4 regions of the Pseudomonas sp. 24 E 13 genome follow, and region 2 is predicted to be linked to each of the others. Evidence: predicted binding sites of a transcription regulator. Region 2 holds the regulator's gene; each other region holds the start of a gene.
What was found. Region 2 encodes FliA, which starts transcription of late flagellar genes. Its sites were predicted from a motif close to CTAAAGTTTNNNNNNNNNNNGCCGNTAA; they were not measured.

Region 1 (5,364 bases), on a different contig from region 2:
CCGGTATCCAGCAGTGCTGACGAACGCCGACCTAGTTGCCGCCTCTCCCGAATACGACTGGCATTACCATAGTGACGACTCAGCTCGGATAGGTCACGACATAGCCATCCCACGCGGCCGAGTGATCGGTGGTAGCTCCGCGGTCAATGCTGCTGTGGCGATGCGTGCGCGTCCTGCCGACTTTGCGCGCTGGGCCGGACGCGGAATCGAAGGTTGGGCTTGGCCGGAAGTGCTGTCCGCCTACCGAACGATGGAAAACACGCCAACTGGCGAAGATGCATGGCATGGCCGTACCGGCCCATTTCCAGTGCGTCAGCGCACTGCTGCGCAGAATACTATCTCAATGCGTGCTTTCGTGGCGGCTGCCGAGTCAGTTGGACTGCCGCTCGTGGATGACTTCAACGGCGCGCGCCAGCACGGCGTAGGTCCCTACCCGTTGAATGTCATCAACGGCACCCGAATCAATACCGGCATGGCTTACCTGAGTGCAGACGTGCGGGCTCGCGCCAACCTCACTATCCGCGGCCACGCTGAAGCCGACCGCGTCCTGATAGAACGAGAACGCGCCATAGGTGTATTGCTAGTAGACGGCGAGATAGTTCCAGCCGGCGAAGTAATCTTGTCGGCCGGTGCCATAGGCAGCCCCGCTATCCTGCTACGCTCCGGTATCGGCCCACAAGGCCATCTTCGCGAGATGGGAATCGCCACCGTCGCTGATCTACCGGTAGGTGAACGGTTGCAAGAACATCCGTTTTTCTTCAACGTCTACGCGCTGAAGACCTCCGCAATTGCTATGACCCCAGCCGGCGGCGCCATCGCCTGGACTCGTTCGCAACACGCCGCACCGGACGATCTGGACTTACATATCTCCGGTACACACCTGATCGACCCAAAGGCAAGCCCTACCGGCGGTGCGATAGTGCTGGCATGCGCCGTCACATTACCTAAATCCAACGGTAGCGTACGCTTGACCAGCCGTGACCCCCGAGTTGCGCCGAACATTCGGTACAACTTTTTTGAACAGGAAAATGACTTGGATCGCATGGTCGAAGCTGTAGAACTGTCTCGCAAGATTGGCCGCAGTGCACCGTTTGCTGACTTGGTTGACCATGAAATGACACCGGGTAGCAGCGTACTTGAAGGCAAGGCTTTGCGACAAAACATCGTAAACAATGTCGCCGGCTATCAGCACCCCACGTCGAGCGTGCCGATGGGCGCGGACGGTGACAAGGCCGCCGTAGTCAACAATTGGGGCGCGGTGCGAGGTATCGCGGCACTGCGTGTTGTGGATGCCTCTATCATCCCGGATATCCCATCGGTGGCGACAAATCTTACTACTATCATGCTAGCCGAACGCATTGGTGCCCACCTGACTCGATAATTTCCCCGAACGCAGCGTAAAACTGGAGCATCAATGATTGGATCGCTAAAGCCGAACTCTGCAATAAGAACCATAATCTGAAATTGAATAAAATATACGGAGACCGTTGAGCAAACGCCGTCAATAGACGATAAATTGCAAATTAGAAGTTTGGCCGAAACAGCGCCGCAACTGCGGCGCGAGCCAAGAATGGTTTATTTTTATGTCGGACATATCTAGTGCTTATAAAAAAGAGCCAAACTACAGAAAGACTATTTATAATTACCCTAAGTATCACACATATAACTATAACCATCAAATAAGATAAATAAAGCCAGGAAGTTAATGCCTTACATTAAGAGAATTGAAATCTTAGAGAACTATAGAGAAGAGAATAATTTCCCCTTCTATTTGCCTTCAATTCAATCAATTAGCAAAATCGAGCTTCATCCCGTGATAAATTTTTTCGTTGGAGAAAACGGTAGCGGTAAGTCAACCCTCTTAGAGGCTATTGCAGTTTCATGTGGCTTTAATCATGAGGGAGGCAGTAAGAATTTCAAGTTTTCTTCCAGCGATGAAAAATCCCTACTGTCCAAGGCATTGCGCTTGTCACGCACAGCAAAGCGACCTCGAGATGGCTATTTTTATCGCGCAGAAAGTTTTTATAATGTAATTACAGAGATGAATAAGTTGGATTGCGGACCTGGCGGGCCAGCTATTAAGGACTCATACGGGGGAAACGATCTTCATACGAGGTCTCATGGGGAGGCTTTTATGGATCTGATTTTACATCGATTCGGAGGAAACGGATTGTATTTACTAGACGAGCCTGAATCTGCGCTATCTCCCCAACGCCAATTATCTCTGCTGGTACGTATAGCGGAACTCGCAAAACAAAATTCGCAGTTCATAATTGCAACTCACTCACCAATTTTAATTGCTTACCCGGGCGCCAGAATTTGGGAGTTTACCAATAGTGGATTGGTAGAGAAGGAATATTCAGAAACTGAAAACTACCTAATTATGAAAAGTTACTTTGCTAACCCTGAAAGCTTTATGAGCAAACTATTTGATGAAAAGCATGATTTTTAGTTAGTTCAGGCACTGAAGAACATCGATGGCTAGAGCGTTTATCAAGATCGCTGGCGCAAAAAAATGAATTGTTGCCGATCGCGGCTTAATAAGTACGACGGCATTATTGCCTTGTTTAGCGTAGATCGAGATGCCGCCGATTTTGAGGAGAATGGCCACTTCTTGCCGAAAGCGGTAGCCTGGTACGGCAGGTTTCGGCTAGAAGCGCACTCGACAGTTAGCCGCTGATGTCTCTACGCTGATCGATCTGGTGAAAGCACACCACTAAAAGGAGCAGTCATGTTGGTAGTTGCCGTTGATCGAGATAGCGTTCATGCGGGAGATGATCTGGAAAGTCATGCAATATCGATCACATTCGATCAATCAGCAACACTGCGCACCTTGATCGAAGTGATACAAGATATGGACTACCTACCTCGTATCAGTGGAGGCAAGGCCACTTGGGTTGTTTATTCATCTGGCAAACCATTAGGTGTTTTAGCCCGGCAATGGCCAGAACCTAAATTGGTCGTGCGCCCCGAGAGCATCGTGGATCAATATTTCGGAAATATCGAGCCTCGCCTACTTTTCAGATATTGGTGTCAGGCAGATCCAGATGAGGTCTTTTCGGATGCCCAGGCCGGAAATGAACTGCCATCACGATTTTAGGATGGGCAGGAGGCATTGCTTTAAATCAATGCGAGATTACTGCTGTGGGTCGAGAGCCGCCTCCCGTGAACGACTGCTTTTGGCCGAAAGCCGCCCTTCATCTCAACTCCAAACAACAGGATATCTCCAAGGGAAACACAACAAAAATTCCTAACGCCGCCGGTTGAACTCCCCTCAAGAACCGCTCTACCACGCCGATGACAAGGCTAATAGCTTGCGCGGCCACAGCCGCCAACCGATACCGCAGACAGGGAAGTTTGGACGTCTTTTTCACGCCCAACCCGGCGCACCTCAAACCTGTCATGAGTATCAACCCATGCTGCAAAAATCCCTGAGAGCCCAAATCCTCACGCTGCTGAGCGCCAGCCTGCTGGCGATATTGCTGATTGCCTTGGCCTGCTTTCATTTTCTGTCCAACGGCGTGCAAAACTACGCCAACCTGATCGAAGGTCCGCTGCACACTTCGCAATTGATCGATGAGGCCAACTTGCAATTCAAGGTGCAGGTTCAGGAGTGGAAAAACGTATTGCTGCGGGGTAAGCAGCCGGCGGACCTGGATAAATACTGGAAGCAATTCGAAGACCGTCAGCGCGACGTACAGGGGATACTCGGCGAACTGGCCGGCCAGAAAGGCCTGGACGGCCAACTCAAGACCCGCATCGAACGCCTGCGTGACGAACACCGTCAGTTGGGCAGCGCTTACCAGAAAGGTCGCGATGCCTATATCGCCGCCGGGGCGGACCCGACCGCAGGCGACGCCGCCGTCAAAGGTGTGGACCGCGCCACCAGCGATCAGATGAGCGAACTGGTCAGCGAACTGCGTAAGCAGGGCACCGAGCAATCGGCGCTGATCAGCGCAGCAGCCGATCGCACGGTGATATTGGGGACTACCGTGATGCTCGCCTCGGGGCTGTTGATCGGCCTGTTGAGCCTTTGGTTGATCAACCGCAACTTGGTTGACCCCATCCGCAAGCTGATCGACTACGTGGAGCAGTTGAGCCGAGGCAAATTTGCCGAACGCGTGGCCAGCGCCCGTAAAGACGAGTTAGGCAAACTGGCCATGGCCGCCAACACCCTGCGCGATTTTCTTGCCGAAACCTTCAGCCGCCTGCAGCGCAGCGCCAATGACCTGGACAGCGCCAGTGGCGAGCTGAGCGCCATCGCCGGCCTCATCGCCAGCGGCACCAACGAGCAGTTCAACCGTACCGATCAAGTGGCGACGGCGATGAACGAAATGTCCGCCACCGCCCAGGAAGTGGCACGTCATGCGGCCGATGCCGCACGGGCGGCCGATGATGCCGACCAGTCCGCGCAGCAGGGCGAAAAAGTCATGAGCAACACCATTCACACCATCACCCAGATGCGTGGCGAGATCGTCAACACCGCCACCGTGATCCGTCGCCTGGAAACCGACAGTGGTCGCATCAGCAAGGTGCTGGAGGTCATTCGCGGCATCGCCGAGCAGACTAACTTGCTGGCACTGAACGCGGCGATCGAAGCGGCCCGTGCAGGTGACGCCGGACGCGGTTTTGCGGTAGTCGCAGACGAGGTGCGCAGCCTGGCTCAGCGTACGGCGACATCGATCATCGAGATCAACCAGATTATCCAGACCGTGCAAACCGGCGCGGAAGACGCGGCCAAGGCGATTGAAAGCGGCCAGACGCGCAGTGAAGAAAGTGTCGCGCAAGTGAATCAGGCCGGTGTCATGCTGGAGCGCATCACCCATGCGGTGGAAGCCATTCGCGACATGAACCGTCAGATTGCTACCGCCGCCGAAGAGCAAACCTCTGTGGCCGAAGATATCTCGCGCAACCTCACCGAAATCACCTCGATTGCCAGTACCAACCTGGACAATGTGCAGCGCACCGAAGCGGCAAGCCACAACCTTCACGGGTTGTCCGGACAGTTGAATGAAGTGACGGCACGCCTGAGTGCCTAGCTAATACCTGATAGCAAGGACGCCTCCCCCATGGACCTCCACCAAATCAAACACCACCTGGCCCGTCCCACACTGAAACTCACCGCCGGGGGCTTTCGCCCTCTCGGTACTGACGAAGAAAGCTGGCTAGGCAACGTCTTCCTGTTCAGTCCCGATGAAGGCGTGCCGGTCAATCAGGCAGGGCAGCCGTTGCTGCCCTATGCCCAGTTCTACCTGCCCGCCCTGCCCTTTATCAGCCCGTTACTAACGGGAGTGCGTGTGCTGACGGTATTTATTTCAAATCCATTTCCCGAACCCTTTGAGCCCATGGGCGACAATTGGGTGA
Region 2 (5,364 bases):
GCGATGTGGCAGCACTCCACCAGCTCATGGAGCTGGAGGAAGCCGGCGCCCCCTTTTACAGTGTGAAAACCGCGAAAAATTGCATTGAGCAGGTTCGCATCATCCGGGCGGCTTTCCAGCTCGACCAGTTGTTCGGACAGTTGCTCTAAAATTTCGCCGGCCTCTACAAGGAAATCCTGAAGGATTTCTTCATCGGCGCCGAAGCTCATGTGGGTGCTCCTTAGAAGCCTAAACTGGACAGCAAATCGTCTACGTCATCTTGACCGGATACGACGTCTTCACGTTTATCGGCATGAATCTGCGGACCTTCACCCTTGGCGAGATGTTTTTGTGGATCTTTTTCCGAGAGGATCGCTTCGCGGTCATGTTCGATGCCGGCAAAACGGTCGACCTGACCGGCCATGAGCACCAGTTTGAGCAGGTTGCTTTCCACTTCGGTGACCAGTTGGGTCACCCGCTTGATCACCTGGCCTGTGAGGTCCTGGTAATCCTGGGCCAGCAGAATATCGTTGAGGTTGCTGGCCACCGTGCGGTTTTCCTGCTCGCTGCGCGACAGAAAACCGTCGACGCGACGCGCCAGCTCACGGAACTCTTCAGCCCCCACTTCGCGGCGCATGAAGCGGCCCCAGTCCACGCTCAGGGCGTGGGCTTCGCTGGCCATGCCGTTGACCAGGGGCGTGGCGTTTTCCACCAGGTCCATGGTGCGGTTGGCCGCCGCCTCGGTCAGCCTGACCACATAGGACAAGCGTTCAGTGGCATCGGTGATCTGCGAAATCTCTTCGGCCTGGGGCATGCGCGGGTCAATCTGGAAATTGACGATCGCACTGTGCAGCTCGCGTGTGAGCTTGCCCACTTCCTGGTACAGGCCGCGGTCACGGGTCTGGTTAAGCTCATGGATCAACTGCACCGCGTCGGCGAAATGGCCTTTTTCCAGGCTGTCGACCAACTGGTGAGCATGCTTTTTCAGGGTCGACTCAAAGTCGCCCAGTGTTGTTTCTTTATGCTCCATAGCTCCCCCGCGATGGCATTAGCCGTGGATGCGTTCGAAGATTTTTTCGATCTTCTCTTTCAAGGCCAATGCTGTGAATGGCTTGACCACGTAACCGTTGACCCCGGCTTGGGCGGCTTCGATGATCTGTTCACGCTTGGCTTCGGCGGTCACCATCAACACCGGCAGGCTGCGCAGTTTTTCATCGGCGCGCACATGGCGCAGCAAATCGATACCGGTCATGCCCGGCATGTTCCAGTCGGTTACCAGAAAGTCGATGCTGCCGCTGTTGAGGATCGGAATCGCCGTAATGCCGTCATCCGCCTCGACCGTGTTAGTGAACCCAAGGTCACGCAACAGGTTTTTTATGATCCGCCGCATCGTTGAGAAGTCATCAACGATGAGGATTTTCATGTTCTTGTCCAATTCGACCTCCAAGCAGTCTTAAACGCGCCCAGCACCTGGACGCGCCACTTCAATCAACAGGCGTTACACAAAAAGGACTGCCCAGGGCACCACGGAGCGAATCCGCGAAGGCCGAAACCTTCGCGGTAGCATCTGCAGTGTCCCCACACTGCCTGTCAGCGCGCGCGCCACTCTCCCAACCGCCCCCGCAAGCGGGCCGCGCACTGGCTATGCAACTGGCTGACACGCGATTCGCTGACCCCCAGGACCTCACCGATTTCCTTGAGGTTCAGCTCTTCGTCGTAGTACAGCGCCAGCACCAGGCGCTCACGCTCCGGCAGATTGGCAATGGCGTCCGCCAATGCTCCCTGGAAACGCTCATCTTCCAGATCGCGCGACGGTTCCATATGCGCACTCGCGCCGTCCTCGTGCAGCCCTTCGTGTTCGCCGTCCTGTAACAGGTCGTCGAAACTGAACAGGCGGCTGCCCAAGGTATCGTTCAAAATCCCGTAATAATCGTCGAGACTCAATTGGAGTTCGGCCGCAACTTCATGATCTTTAGCGTCACGACCGGTTTTTGCTTCAATTGCGCGAATTGCGTCACTGACCATGCGCGTATTGCGGTGTACCGAACGCGGCGCCCAGTCCCCTTTACGCACCTCATCGAGCATCGCGCCACGGATACGGATACCCGCATACGTCTCGAAACTCGCGCCCTTGCTCGCGTCATATTTGGTCGACACTTCGAGCAGGCCGATCATGCCGGCCTGGATCAGGTCTTCAACCTGCACGCTGGCAGGCAGGCGCGCCAGCAGGTGATAGGCAATGCGCTTGACCAGGGGCGCATAGCGCTCGATCAATTCGCCCTGGCTGTCACGTGCCGACTTTTTGTAAAGGTTGTAGCCGCTTGATGTCATAGCACAGGTCCCGCGCTCGTCTGATGCACCAGTCGCTCGACGAAAAACTCCAGATGCCCCCGAGGGTTGGCAGGCAACGGCCAGGTATCGACCTTCTGGGCAATGGCCTTGAATGCCAGTGCGCACTTCGAACGAGGGAACGCTTCGTAGACCGCACGCTGCTTTTGCACGGCCTTGCGCACACACTCGTCGTAGGGAACGGCGCCGACGTATTGTAAAGCCACATCGAGGAAACGATCCGTGACCTTGGTCAACTTGGCGAACAGGTTACGCCCTTCCTGCGGGCTCTGGGCCATGTTGGCCAGCACGCGAAAGCGGTTCATGCCGTAGTCACGGTTGAGCAGTTTGATCAGGGCGTAGGCATCGGTAATCGAGGTGGGCTCGTCGCACACCACCAGCAGTACTTCTTGCGCTGCGCGGACAAAGCTGACCACCGACTCGCCGATCCCGGCGGCGGTGTCGATCACCAGCACGTCAAGGTTGTCGCCGATATCGCTGAAGGCCTGGATCAGGCCGGCATGCTGCGCCGGACTCAAGTGCACCATGCTCTGGGTGCCGGAGGCGGCCGGCACGATGCGGATCCCACCGGGCCCCTGCAGCAGCACGTCGCGCAGCTCACAGCGGCCTTCGATCACATCGGCCAGCGTGTGTTTGGGGGTCAGCCCCAACAGAACGTCCACGTTGGCCAGGCCCAGGTCAGCATCCAGCAGCATGACGCGACGGCCAAGCTCTGCCAGGGCCAGGGACAAATTCACTGACACGTTAGTTTTGCCGACGCCACCTTTGCCGCCGGTCACCGCGATCACCTGTACGGGATGCATGCTGCCCATTTTATTTCTTTACCTTGTCTTGCTTAGACGCAGGCTACATGGCTTGGCCGCGTGTATCGCTTGCAGACCATCGATGTAGGTACATTTCACGGTGTTCATCCTGCCTCATCCCACCCGTTTTGCCGGGTTGTGATAAAGGTCGGCGAACATATCAGCCATCGCTTCCTCGCTAGGCTCGTCTTGCATTTGCACGCTGACAGCACGGCTGACCAACTGATGACGGCGCGGCAGATGCAAATCATCCGGAATCCGCGGCCCGTCGGTCAGGTAGGCGACCGGTAGTTCATGACTGATTGCCAGGCTCAGCACTTCGCCCAGGCTGGCGGTTTCATCCAGTTTGGTCAGGATACAACCGGCCAGGCCGCAGCGCTTATAGCTGTGGTAGGCAGCGGTAAGAACCTGTTTCTGGCTGGTGGTTGCAAGCACCAGGTAATTTTTCGACTTGATGCCACGCCCGGCCAGGCTTTCGAGCTGCATGCGCAGGGCCGGGTCGCTGGCTTGCAGGCCGGCGGTATCGATCAACACCACGCGCTTGCGCAGCAGCGGGTCGAGGGCGTTGGCCAGGGACTGGCCCGGGTCGACGTGGGTCACCGGCACATTGAGGATGCGGCCCAGGGTCTTGAGCTGTTCCTGGGCGCCGATGCGATAACTGTCCATGCTCACCAGCGCGATGTTCTGCGCGCCGTACTTGAGTACATAACGGGCGGCCAGCTTGGCCAGGGTGGTGGTCTTGCCCATGCCGGCAGGACCGACCATGGCGATCACCCCGCCCTCTTCCAGGGGTTCGATCTCCGGGGTGGCGATCATGCGCGCCAGGTGCGCCAGCAGCATGCGCCAGGCTTGGCGTGGTTCTTCGACTTCGGCAGTCAGCGCCAGCAGGTCACGGGACAACGGGCCGGACAGGCCGATGCGTTGCAGGCGACGCCACAGGTTGGCCTGCTGCGGCTTGCTGCCTTGCAGTTGCGTCCAGGCCAAAGAGCCGAGTTGCACTTCGAGCAGCTCGCGCAGGCCGTTGAGTTCAAAGCGCATCGAATCGAACACACGCTGATCGACTGCGGCGGCCGGGGCTGGCGCGGCGGGACGTGGCGGTTCGACGAACGTAGGTTCCACCAGCGGCTCGGAAGCGGTCAGCGGCAGGCCGGCGAACAACTGGCGATTGGTGGTGGCGTCGCTGTCGCCGCGCATGCTCAATTCGGCCTGGGCCGAGACGATGCGCGAAGCGGTCTTGCGCAGCTCGTCTTCAAGCTCCATGTTCGGCACGCGCGGGGCCAGGGCCTGGGGGGTGTAATCCAGGGCAGCCGTCAGCTCGACACCGCCGGCAATACGGCGGTTACCGATAATCGCGGCATCGGCGCCCAGCTCATCGCGGACCAACTTCATGGCCTGACGCATATCGGCGGCGAAAAAACGCTTTACTTGCATAACCCACTACCCTCAGCCGTTGGGCCCTACTGTCGCGACGATAGTCACTTGCTTATTGTCAGGAATTTCCTGGTAAGCCAACACGTGCAAATTCGGTACTGCCAGGCGTCCAAAGCGCGACAACATCGCGCGGACCGGACCGGCCACCAGCAGAATCACCGGCTGGCCCTGCATTTCCTGGCGCTGCGCGGCTTCGATCAACGAACGCTGCAGCTTTTCAGCCATGCTTGGCTCCAGCAAAACCCCTTCTTCCTGGCCTTGCCCTGCCTTCTGAATACTATTGAGCAATATCTGTTCCAACCTTGGCTCCAAGGTGATAACAGGCAGCTCAGACTCAACGCCTACAATGCTTTGCACGATTGCGCGGGACAAACCGACGCGCACCGCAGCCACCAGCGCGGCAGTATCTTGACTCTTGGCGGCGTTGTTGGCGATGGCCTCGGCAATGCTGCGAATGTCCCGTACCGGCACTTGTTCGGCGAGCAAGGCTTGCAGCACCTTGAGCAACTGCGACAGCGACAGCACGCCCGGCACCAGCTCTTCGGCCAGTTTCGGCGAGGCCTTGGCCAGCAAACCCATCAATTGCTGGACTTCCTCGTGGCCGATCAGCTCGTGGGAGTGCTTGTAGAGAATCTGGTTGAGGTGGGTGGCGACCACGGTGCTGGCGTCGACCACGGTGTAACCCAGCGATTGCGCCTGGCTGCGCTGGCTGACTTCGATCCACACCGCTTCCAGGCCGAAAGCCGGATCTTTGGCGGTAATGCCGTTGAGCGTACCGAACACCTGCCCCGGGTTGATCGCA
Region 3 (5,145 bases), on a different contig from region 2:
TTATAGAAGCCGCTTACGACCCCGGCGCCGGCGCAGGCACCGTCGGGTCCTTCACCCCACCGTCATCAAACAGGTTCAGCTTTTGACGCAGCTCATGGGCCGGCAGCGGCTCCTGACCTGGCGGGAGCGCGTTCGGGTCCGCCGGCACTTCACCGGGGGCGCCCTCACCCTGTGCAGGCGGTGGCGGCGGCTGATCGCCCTCAATCGCACGCTGGGCCTTTTTGGTCAACACAACGATATCGATACGCCGGTTGATCGGGTTGAACGGATCTTTCGGATCAAACAACTGCGATGACGCAAAGCCCACCACCCGCGCCACTTGCGGGTCCGGATAGCTGCCGGCCACCAGCGCGCGGCGGGCGGCGTTGGCGCGGTTGGCCGAGAGTTCCCAGTTGCCGAAGTCGCCCTGCCCCGCATAGGGCTTGGCATCGGTGTGGCCGCTGACGCTGATCTTGTTCGGCACCGCCTTGATGGTGTCGGCCATGGCCAGCAGGATATCTTCGAAGTACGGCTTCAAGCGCGCGCTGCCGGAATCGAACATCGGCCGGTTGGCGGCGTCGGTGATCTGGATACGCAAGCCTTCCGGGGTGATCTCGAAGGAAATCTGATCCTTGAATTTCAGCAGTTGCGGGTTTTCCTCAACCTTGTTCTGCAGTTCCTGCAGCAACAGCTCAAGTCGCTCTTTCTCGACCTGTTCGGCCATGGTTTCGACCTGATCGCGCTCGATCGGGATTTTCTCCTGAGGCGATTCGGTCTCAACTTCCGGATTGATGGTGCGCTCCGGCGCCAGCTGCGGCGAGCCGCCCAGATCGATTACGAAGGGTGTACCACTTTCCGAAAAACCAATCGGGTCCTTGAAGTAACCCGCAATGGCGATCTTCTGTTCAGGGGTGGCGGTGGACATCAGCCACAGCACCAGGAAGAACGCCATCATCGCCGTCGCGAAGTCGGCGAAAGCGATTTTCCAGGCGCCGCCGTGATGCCCCGCGGCGAAGCGCTTGACGCGCTTGATGATGATCGGCTGGTTGTTTTCCATGGCTTAGCGACCGCGAACCGCTTGTTCCAGCTCGGAGAAACTTGGGCGATGTTTCGGGTACAAGACCTTGCGCCCGAACTCCACTGCCAGCGACGGCGGCATGCCCGACGCCGAGGCGACCAGGGACGCCTTGATCGCTTCGTAGAGGTTGATTTCTTCCTTGGCGTCATGCGCCAGGGAGGTGGCGAGCGGGCCGAAGAAACCGTAGGCCGCCAGGATACCGAAGAAGGTGCCCACCAGCGCCGCACCGACGTGCATGCCGATGGCCGCCTGATCGCCCTCGCCCAGGGAGGCCATGGTCACCACGATACCCAGTACCGCCGCGACAATACCGAAACCCGGCATGCCGTCGGCAATCCCGGTCACGGCGTGGGAAGGATGCTCCAGCTCTTCCTTGAGGCTGAACAGCTCCATGTCGAACAGGCCTTCAAGCTCATGGGGCGCCATGTTGCCGGAGGACATGATGCGCAGGTAATCGCAGATATACGCGGTCATGCGCTCGTCCTTGAGCACGGCCGGGTACTTGGCGAAGATCGGGCTGGCGGCGGCGTCTTCGATATCCCCTTCGATGGCCATCATGCCTTCGCGGCGGCTCTTGTTGAGGATCTCGTAGACCAGCCCCAGCACTTCCAGATAGAACGTGTGGGAGAAGCGCGAGCTGAACATGCCCAGCGACTTCTTGATCACGTGCATGGTCATGTAGCCCGGATTGGCCTGCAAGAAGGCACCAAAGGCGGCGCCGCCGATGATCAACACTTCGAAAGGCTGAATCAGCGCGGCAATTTTACCGTGGGACAGGACGTACCCGCCGAGCACACTTGCGATGACGACAATGATGCCGATAATTTTAGCCATAGGGGATCTGTACTTGCGCCGTCGGGTTCATGGACATAGTGGGTGCAGCTGAAAAACTCTTGTTCTACTTATCGGCGAAACTGCGCCAGACTATAGCCCGTTAAGGCGAAAAGCCAATTCAGCCCGTTACGGGTGTGTTGAACACATATGATGATCGCGCCCCAATCATGGCTAATGAAACGACAGTCCCAACTGCAAGACCCACCACCCTCGCCGCCTGGATCCAGCGCCTGGACGACGTGCTGCTGCCCGTTCCCCAGGCCAGCCATGAGCGCGTGTGCAAAGCGATCCGCGACAGCCGCAGCTCATTGAGGGACATCGCCGAGCTGATGCAAGACAGCCCGGCCCTGGTGCTCAGCGTGATGCGCGAGGCCAACAGCCACACCCACGGCAGCCTGGCGGAACCGGCGGAAAACCTCGAAGTGGCGCTCAATCGCCTCGGCCTTAAACGCGCCGAAGAACTGCTGGTGCGCCTGCCGTCGGTGCCGGCCCGCGAGATTCCCGTCGCGCTGCGCCAACTGCTGCTGGTCAGCCAGCACGCGTCCCAGCAAGCCAACGGCCTGTTCGGCAGCCGCCTGGCGCGCCTGTGGCAGGATATCCATTGGGGCAGCCTGCTGTTTCTGTCACCGTTGTGGCCGATGGCCGTGGCCTACCCCAAGCTGCTTGAGGAATGGGAGCTGCGGGTGATCCACAAGGGCGAGTCGGCGCGCAAGGTCGAGCAGCAAGTATTCGGCGTGCGCCTGCTGGACCTGTGCCTTGGCCTGACTGCGGCCTGGCACCTGCCGATCTGGGTATCCCAGGGCTATAACCTGCTGCTGGGCGAGCGGCGTCTGCTGGTCAAGGCATTGCGTATCGCCCGCGAAGACGACCCGCTGCGCCACCAGCAGTTACTCGACGCCGAACCCAACCTGCGTCGCTGGCTGAATCAGCCGGCCAACACGGTGCTGTTGGCCAACGGCCTGGCGCTGTCGGCGCAGGAGTCCTGGACCTGCCCGCACACCGAGCGCTGGCAATACCTCACTGCGCTGTACCTGCAAGAGCCACTGGGCGATGTGCAGCAGCAGGTTCACCAGCAAGCGGTCACCAGCGCCCGCAGCACCCTGATGCCTGATCTCTGGCACCCGGCGCTGTCGCTGATCTGGCCGTGGCACGTGCAAAAAGTCCATCGTGGCTTGCTGCCCGCGCCACCGCCCACGGCTGAAGCACTGGCGCTGTGGCGCAACCGTTGCACGGAGCTGCTGGTCGAGCCGAGCCGCTTTGCCAATGCGATGCACCTGACCACGTGCGCCAAGGAAGCCCTGGTCGCCAGCGGCATGCAGCGCGTATTGCTGTTCATGGCCGATCGCGCCTTGAGCACCTTGCGTGTGCATCAGGCCGATGGCTTGCCGAAGGACGCCGCCAACCTGAGCCTGGATGTGGTCAACAGTACATTGCTGCAACGCTTGCTGGAAAAGTCCGCCCAGGTGCGTCTCGGTCCTGACAACCATGCGCAGTTCGCCGCCCTGCTGCCACCGATCCTGCGCCGCCTGTTTACCGGCGAGCACCTGCTGTTGCGCTCGCTGAGCTGTAATGGCCGCGTGGTCATGCTGATGGTAGCTGACCAGGGTGGCGGGCCGTTCTCGGAAACCACCGTGCAAGCCTTCGGCAAAACCGCGCAATGCGTCGAAAAAGCCCTGCACAGCTTTACCAACCGCAGCGCCTGATGCTTGCGCTACAATCGCCCTCCTTTATCGCCAACATTTGTGCCCAGGAGACCTCACATGCCTGACTTCTCTGGCTTGCCGCTGGTGATCGAATGCAGCGACCTGCAAGGTCGCCTTGATGCCGAACACCTGATTCTGGTGGACCTCACCAGTGCCGCCCGCTACGCCGAAGGGCATATCCCCGGCGCGCATTTCGTTGACCCCAGGCGCACCCAGTTGGGCCAACCGCCCGCGCCGGGCCTGCTGCCAAACAAGGCCGACCTGGAAAAGCTGTTCGGCGAACTGGGCCACACACCCGATGCCACTTATGTGGTGTATGACGATGAGGGCGGCGGTTGGGCCGGGCGTTTTATCTGGATGCTCGACGTGATCGGCCATCAGAAATACCACTACCTCGACGGCGGCCTGCTGGCGTGGCTGGACGAGAAGCACCCGTTATCCACCGAGGTGCCGCCCCCCGTCGGCGGCCCGGTCAGCCTCACCTTGCATGACGGCCCCACCGCCACCCGCGAATACCTGCAAAGCCGGCTCGGCGCGGCCGACCTGGCTATCTGGGACGCACGCGGCCCGCTGGAATACTCCGGTGAAAAAGTCCTCGCGGCCAAAGCCGGGCACATCCCCGGCGCCGTGAACTTCGAGTGGACCGCCGGCATGGACACGGCGCGCAGCCTGCGCATCCGCCGCGACATGCCGCAAATCCTCGAAGACCTCGGGCTGACCCGCGATAAAGAAATCATCACCCACTGCCAGACCCACCACCGCTCTGGCTTCACCTACCTGGTGGCCAAGGCGCTCGGTTATCCACGAGTCAAAGGTTATGCCGGTTCCTGGGGCGAATGGGGCAACCACCCCGACACCCCCGTTGAGATTTAAGGTTTAAGGACAGTTATGAAAAAGCAGTTGTTTATCCTCAGCCAGTATTTGCTGCCACACCACTTGCTCTCGCGCCTGGCCGGCTGCATTGCCGAGTGCCGTGTGCGCTGGTTCAAGAATGCCTTCACCCGCTGGTTCGCCAAGCGTTACCAGGTGGACATGTCCCAGGCGCTGGTTGAAGACCTGACCGCCTACGAGCACTTCAATGCCTTCTTCACCCGCGCACTCAAAGACGGCGCGCGCCCACTGGATCAAACGCCGGGCGCCGTACTGAGCCCGGCCGACGGTGCCGTCAGCCAGCTCGGCCCGATCGAACATGGCCGTGTGTTCCAGGCCAAAGGCCACAGCTTCAGCGTGCTGGAACTGCTGGGCGGCGACGCCGCGCTGGCTGCGCCGTTCATGGGCGGCGACTTCGCCACCATCTACCTGTCGCCAAAGGACTACCACCGGGTGCATATGCCACTGGCCGGTACCTTGCGCGAGATGGTCTATGTGCCAGGGCGAATTTTCTCGGTGAACCAGACCACCGCCGAGAACGTACCGGAACTGTTTGCGCGTAACGAGCGGGTGGTCTGCCTGTTCGACACCGAACGCGGGCCGATGGCGGTGGTATTGGTGGGCGCGATGATCGTGGCCTCGATTGAGACCGTATGGGCCGGGCTGGTAACGCCGCCCAAG
Region 4 (5,364 bases), on a different contig from region 2:
CGGGATCGCCAGGATAAACGGCGCGCCGCCACCGGCGTGTTCGATGGCCGCAGCGGCGACGAAGCCGTTCTTGCGCAGGTTGGTCACCCAATGCAGACGGCCGTTGAGGGTCCAGCCATGTTCAGTGGGCTCGGCGCTGATCTGCAGCGTCTCGATGCCGGACAGAAACTTCATCGCATTCGAAAGCCCCGTGGCACCGGCCAGCTTGCCGCTGAGCAGGTCTGGCAGCAGTTGCTCGCGCAGCCGTGCATTGGGGCTTTGCAGCAGGTATTCGATAAAGGAGCGCTGGCCCCAGCAGACGAACGCCGCCGCCAGGGAATGGCTGGCAATATTGGCGATGGCTTCCACCGCCCCCGCCACGTCGCCGCCCAGGCCGCCGAGGGCTTTGGGCACGCCGACTCGCAACACATTGGCCTCGGCCAGCCGCGGCAGCACTTCCTGTGGATCGCAACTGCCCACGTCCAGGGCCTGCGCTTGAACATCGAGCCAACGGCTCAAGATCGGGTCAAGCATGGGTCTTTCTCCTTGATGACAACAGGTGGATCAGCACCGATTCAACTGGCCGGTTTTTCCCAGCGGTATTGCGCCAGCTCCGGGTTCAACGGCGTACGCGCGAACACGTTGGCAAAATTGCACAATGTCGCCAGGCTGACCCCCAGAATCACTTCCAGCGCCTGCCCGTCGGTATAGCCGGCGGCGCGGAACGCGTCATAGCCGGCATCGCTGACATCGCCGCGGGTGGCAATCACTTCACGGGTGAACGCGGCGAGTGTCTCATAGCGGGGCTCGGGCAATTCACCGCGCTGGCGCAGCGCCTCGATGACGTCTTCGGGCAGCTTGGCTTTGTTACGTGCCACGGCGGTGTGCCCGGCCACGCAAAAATCGCAGCCGTGGCTGGTGGCGGCGATCAATTGCACCACTTCACGCTCCGCCAGGCTCAGGGTCGACTTGGCATTCAGGCCGGACACGGTGATATAGGTTTCCAGTGCCGCCGGCGCATTGGCCAGCACGGCCAGCAGGTTGGGAATGAACCCCGAGCCTTTGAGCGCATTTTCCAGGAAAGGCTTGGCGGCCTCCGGCGCGGTTTCAGGGGTAAGCAGCGGTACACGGGACATGGAGTGGTCTCCTGATGAGTGAATGACCCCAGTCTGTTGGTTATAAAAAAAGCCCTCAATAGGCTAAAGTAGCGATTACTTGCTCCAGAGTCTTTTCGTTAGATGAATTCGTCCAGTGCACTTGTCGATTGGTTATTAGACAGCCTCGAGCTCAACACCAGCCTGTTTCACGTCGGTCGCTATTGCGGCGACTGGCACGCGAGCACCCATGGCCTGGCCCGGGCGAGTTTTCATCTGATCGTGCAAGGCGAGTGCTGGCTGCATATCGACGGCCAGCCGACGCAACACCTGAACAATGGCGATGCCGTGTTCCTGCTGCGCGACCTCCAATATCGGCTGTCCGGCGCGGACACCGCCACCGGCGCGCAAGAATGCCCGCGCCTTCCGATGCTGCCCCTCGATAGCAATGCCACCGATGGCGTGGGCCTGGTCTGCGGCTTCTTTCATTTCCAGTCCGGGCTGTCGGCGATGATTGTCGACAGCCTGCCCGCCTGGATCATCCTGCGCGCCGGCGACCCGTCGTTGACCGCTGCGCGCAATCTGTTCGCACTGATCCTGCAGGAATGCGAACGCCTGCCGGCGCCCTCCCAGGCCTTGCTCGAACGCCTGTGCCATCTGCTGTTTCTGTATGTGCTGCGTCAACACGTGCTCGATAACACTGAATTGGGCGGCCTGGCGGCACTCGGTCGGCAACCGGCATTTGCCCGTTTGCTGGAACAGTTGATCGCACGTCCGGCAGAGAACTGGACGCTGGAAAGCATGGCCGCCTGCACCGGGCTGTCACGCTCGGCGTTTTTCAAACGTTTCAATGAGCTGTGCGGACAGTCGCCGGGCCAGGTGCTGTTGATGATGCGCATGCGCCACGCGTGCCAGTTGTTCAAGACGGACCAGACCGTGGCGGATGTCTCGCTGGCGGTGGGTTATCAGTCGGTGGCGGCGTTTACCCGGGCGTTTCATAAAGTCATCGGGCAACAACCGGGGGCCTACCGCCGGGCGCAGAGTTAACGCCGCAACCCATTGCCCGGTTGCGCGCGCAGCGCCAGCAGCTGCACGCCAAGGTGCGCCTCCAGTTGCTTGATCAGGATCGTCACCGAAGCGCGCGGCAGTTGCAGGCTGTCCGCCGCCCTGGCGAAACCGCCCAACTCCACGATCCGGGTGAATACGCGCTTCACCATGCGCACTCGTCAACGGTCATGGCGATGCTGGAGATCTGACCTGGCGGCGGCGCCCGACGGCGCCGGCACTTTCTTGCACGCACGTACCTAAAGCTGTTGCGATGCAAGCCGATAGCCCTACGAAGCTCTAATAAAGCCGCGTCGACAATAACGCTTCGTAAGGACGGCCCCATGCCCCCACTGCGCTCCATCCAAGCCCGCTATACCCTGTTTCTGGTGTTGTTCGTCCTGGTGTTATTGGTGTTGACCGTCGTGGGTATCGGCCAGTTGGTCGCGCCCAAGCTGCAAGACACCGAAGAACAGGTGGTGCTCAATCGCGTCGCCGAAGTGGCCGAACAGATCCAGGGCGAACTGAACAAGGTTCAGGCCCAGCAACGCACCATCACCCAAACGATCCCTTTGCTTGACAGCGATGCCATCGACAAGGTCCTGCCGGGCCTGGTTGACCAGTACGGCGAGCTGAAAGTGTTCGGCGGCGGTATCTGGCCGCTGCCCAACCAGCGCACCCCCGGCCGTAACAAACACAGCACGTTCTGGCACCGTGACGCCTCGGGCAAGCTGGCGGTCAACACCTTCTGGAACAGTGACCCCGCACCCAACTATTACGACCAGAGCTGGTACAAGGGCGGCCTCGCCTCGCCCCGTGGCCAATGCGCCTGGGCCGCGGCCTATAAGGACGACGCCAGCCAGGAGCCACGCACCAACTGCGCCATGGCGATCCAGCGTGACGGTGCCGCCTATGGCGTGGCGACCATCGACGTGACCCTGGGTTTCTTCAATGACCTGGTGGCCAGCAAGGAAAAAGACATCGGCGGGCAGATGCTGATCGTCGAAGGCGACGGCAAGATCATCAGCAACAGCTCGCGTATCAGCGGCCCGATCGTGCTGAAGAATATCAGCGAGCTGACCGGCACGTCGGCGTTCGCCGCCCAGGTCAGCACCGCCCTCGCCCATCGCGACCAGGCCCTGCAACGCGCCGAGTTCGACAACCAGGGCGTGGCCAGCACCTTCTACATGCGCCCGATCGAGGGGACGCCGTGGTTCCTGGCGACCGCCCTGCCCACTTCGTTGATCACCGCCCAGCGCAATGATGTGCTCGGCACCCTGGCCCTGTTGCAAGTACCGATGGTGATCCTGCTGGTACTGCTGGCGGCGTATGCGATTCGCCAACTGGTCCAGCGCATGAAAGCGCTCAAGGGCAATATCGACGCACTGTCGGCCGGTGATGCCGACCTCACGCGGCGCATCACCATCCGCGCCGAAGACGAACTCGGCGCCATCGGTCACTCGGTGAACCACTTTATCGTCTATCTGCAAAACATGATCGGCGAAGTGACCCAGGCCACCGGCGCCATGGCCTCGGGCCTTGAGCAGTTGCAGCACACCTCGGCGCACACCAACCAGATCCTGTTGCGCCACGCCTCGGAGACGGACCAGACGGTGACCGCCATCACCGAAATGAGCTCCACCGCCGACACCGTCGCGCAAAATGCCGCAGAAACGGCGGCCTTCACCCAACGCGCCAATGAACACGCCGACCGGTCACGGGTGGTGGTGGGCGAAGCGTCCACCAGCGTCAGCGCCCTGATCGGTGAAGTGGCCAGCGCGACCCACACCGTCGAGAATATGCGCCAGGATGCCGCACGCATCACCGAAACCCTCGGCGTGATCGGTGCCATCGCCGGCCAGACCAACCTGCTGGCGCTCAACGCCGCGATCGAAGCGGCGCGGGCCGGCGAACAAGGGCGCGGGTTTGCGGTGGTGGCCGATGAGGTGCGCGCCCTGGCCGCACGCACCCAGGCCAGCACCTCGCAGATCAACGAGATGCTGGCGCGCTTGACCACCGGCGTCAGTTCGTCGGTGGCCGCCATGGAAAACACCCAGGCCAGTTGCCAGTCGGCAGCGGATGCCACGGCGCGGGTGAACACCGGGCTCGACGAGATGGCCGGCTCAGTCAGTCATATCAACAACCTCAGCACCCAGATCGCGACGGCCGCCGAGCAACAGAGCGCAGTGACCGAAGAGATCAACCGCAGCATGGTGCAGATCCGACAGATGGTTGAAGAGCTGGTACAAAGCGGTCACGCCACCGAAACCAATACCCAAAGCCTGCTGGAGGCCAATGGCCGGGTGATTGCCTTGATGGGACGCTTCAAAGTGCGCTGATCCAGGCCGTAATACTCCCGTGCAGAGCGCGGGAGTCGGACTATTCTGACAACTTCTGGTTTAACACTCGCCACACAGGAGGTGTGTCATGCCCACGACCGAGCAGCCGGTGCGCTTGGAGCGAATCAGCCAGGAACGGTTTATCCGGGCCCCGCTCGAGACGGTCTACGACTATGTGACCCAGCCCGACCGCTGGCACGAATGGCACCCCTCCTCCCTCAGCGCCGACACCGGCACCCGCGGCTCACTGCCGGTCGGCACGCGGTTTACCGAAATCATCGACCTGCTGGGCATCCGCGTCCCCATGAGTTACCGCGTGCAAGTCGCCCGGCGCCCCAACGAGTTCAAGACCGTGTTCACCTCGCTGGCGGTCGACGGCTGCCTTCATTATGTCCTGCACGCGCAACCGGGCGGCACGCTGTTCAAGCGCGTCTTGACCTATGAGACCGAACTGCAACTGGCGACCTTGCATGAACGCATGATCGAACGCTCGGGCGTTGCGCTGGACCGTCTCAAGCAGCGCCTGGAAACCTTCAGCGGTTGACCGTTCTCTCGCTTAACTGACCCGTTTCAGGGAAAATGCCCGACCCAATGCTTTTTGTAGGAGCGAGCTTGCTCGCGAAAAACTCACAGGCGCCGCGTTCAATCAGGAAGCACGCGTTATCGTTGACGTTTTTCGCCAGCAAGCTCGCTCCTACAGAGGGCGATATGCGCTTAACTGAACAGCCTTCCGGTCCAATGCCGCGCCTTTTTCCGAGACCCACCATGAAATCCCCTGTGCAACGAGCCCCTGCGCCATGTTGACGGCGTACCTGGGGCTGTTCTTGGCCGCCTTTGGCGCGGCGACGTTGTTGCCCTTGCAGTCGGAAGCCGTGCTCGTCGGCCTGTTGCTCAGTGGGCATTACAGT

Region 1: BFP90_RS03945 (methyl-accepting chemotaxis protein) is a predicted target of FliA. The motif match lies at 3,274-3,301, and genes of this name have one in related genera.
Region 3: motA (flagellar motor stator protein MotA) is a predicted target of FliA. The motif match lies at 1,960-1,987, and genes of this name have one in related genera.
Region 4: BFP90_RS12770 (methyl-accepting chemotaxis protein) is a predicted target of FliA. The motif match lies at 2,378-2,405, and genes of this name have one in related genera.

The regions. Positions count from the first base shown of each region.
Region 1 is NZ_CVTO01000074.1:20,242-25,605, reverse strand. It holds gene BFP90_RS03950 (GMC family oxidoreductase) at 1-1,381, shown strand, start outside; gene BFP90_RS27065 (AAA family ATPase) at 1,706-2,452, shown strand; gene BFP90_RS27060 (hypothetical protein) at 2,732-3,100, shown strand; gene BFP90_RS03945 (methyl-accepting chemotaxis protein) at 3,417-5,039, shown strand; gene BFP90_RS03940 (DUF1963 domain-containing protein) at 5,070-5,364, shown strand, end outside.
Region 2 is NZ_CVTO01000027.1:6,211-11,574, reverse strand. It holds partial or broken gene BFP90_RS01040 (Hpt domain-containing protein) at 1-209, opposite strand, end outside; gene BFP90_RS01035 (protein phosphatase CheZ) at 221-1,009, opposite strand; gene BFP90_RS01030 (chemotaxis response regulator CheY) at 1,028-1,402, opposite strand; gene fliA (RNA polymerase sigma factor FliA) at 1,570-2,310, opposite strand; gene fleN (flagellar synthesis regulator FleN) at 2,307-3,140, opposite strand; gene flhF (flagellar biosynthesis protein FlhF) at 3,246-4,562, opposite strand; gene flhA (flagellar biosynthesis protein FlhA) at 4,575-5,364, opposite strand, start outside.
Region 3 is NZ_CVTO01000112.1:53,624-58,768, reverse strand. It holds gene motB (flagellar motor protein MotB) at 14-1,036, opposite strand; gene motA (flagellar motor stator protein MotA) at 1,040-1,891, opposite strand; gene BFP90_RS11415 (HDOD domain-containing protein) at 2,059-3,594, shown strand; gene rhdA (thiosulfate sulfurtransferase) at 3,652-4,467, shown strand; gene asd (archaetidylserine decarboxylase) at 4,483-5,145, shown strand, end outside.
Region 4 is NZ_CVTO01000115.1:81,857-87,220, reverse strand. It holds gene BFP90_RS12785 (acyl-CoA dehydrogenase family protein) at 1-513, opposite strand, end outside; gene BFP90_RS12780 (carboxymuconolactone decarboxylase family protein) at 555-1,115, opposite strand; gene BFP90_RS12775 (AraC family transcriptional regulator) at 1,218-2,120, shown strand; partial or broken gene BFP90_RS27400 (LysR family transcriptional regulator) at 2,156-2,290, opposite strand; gene BFP90_RS12770 (methyl-accepting chemotaxis protein) at 2,462-4,456, shown strand; gene BFP90_RS12765 (SRPBCC family protein) at 4,545-5,000, shown strand; gene BFP90_RS12760 (YqaA family protein) at 5,254-5,364, shown strand, end outside.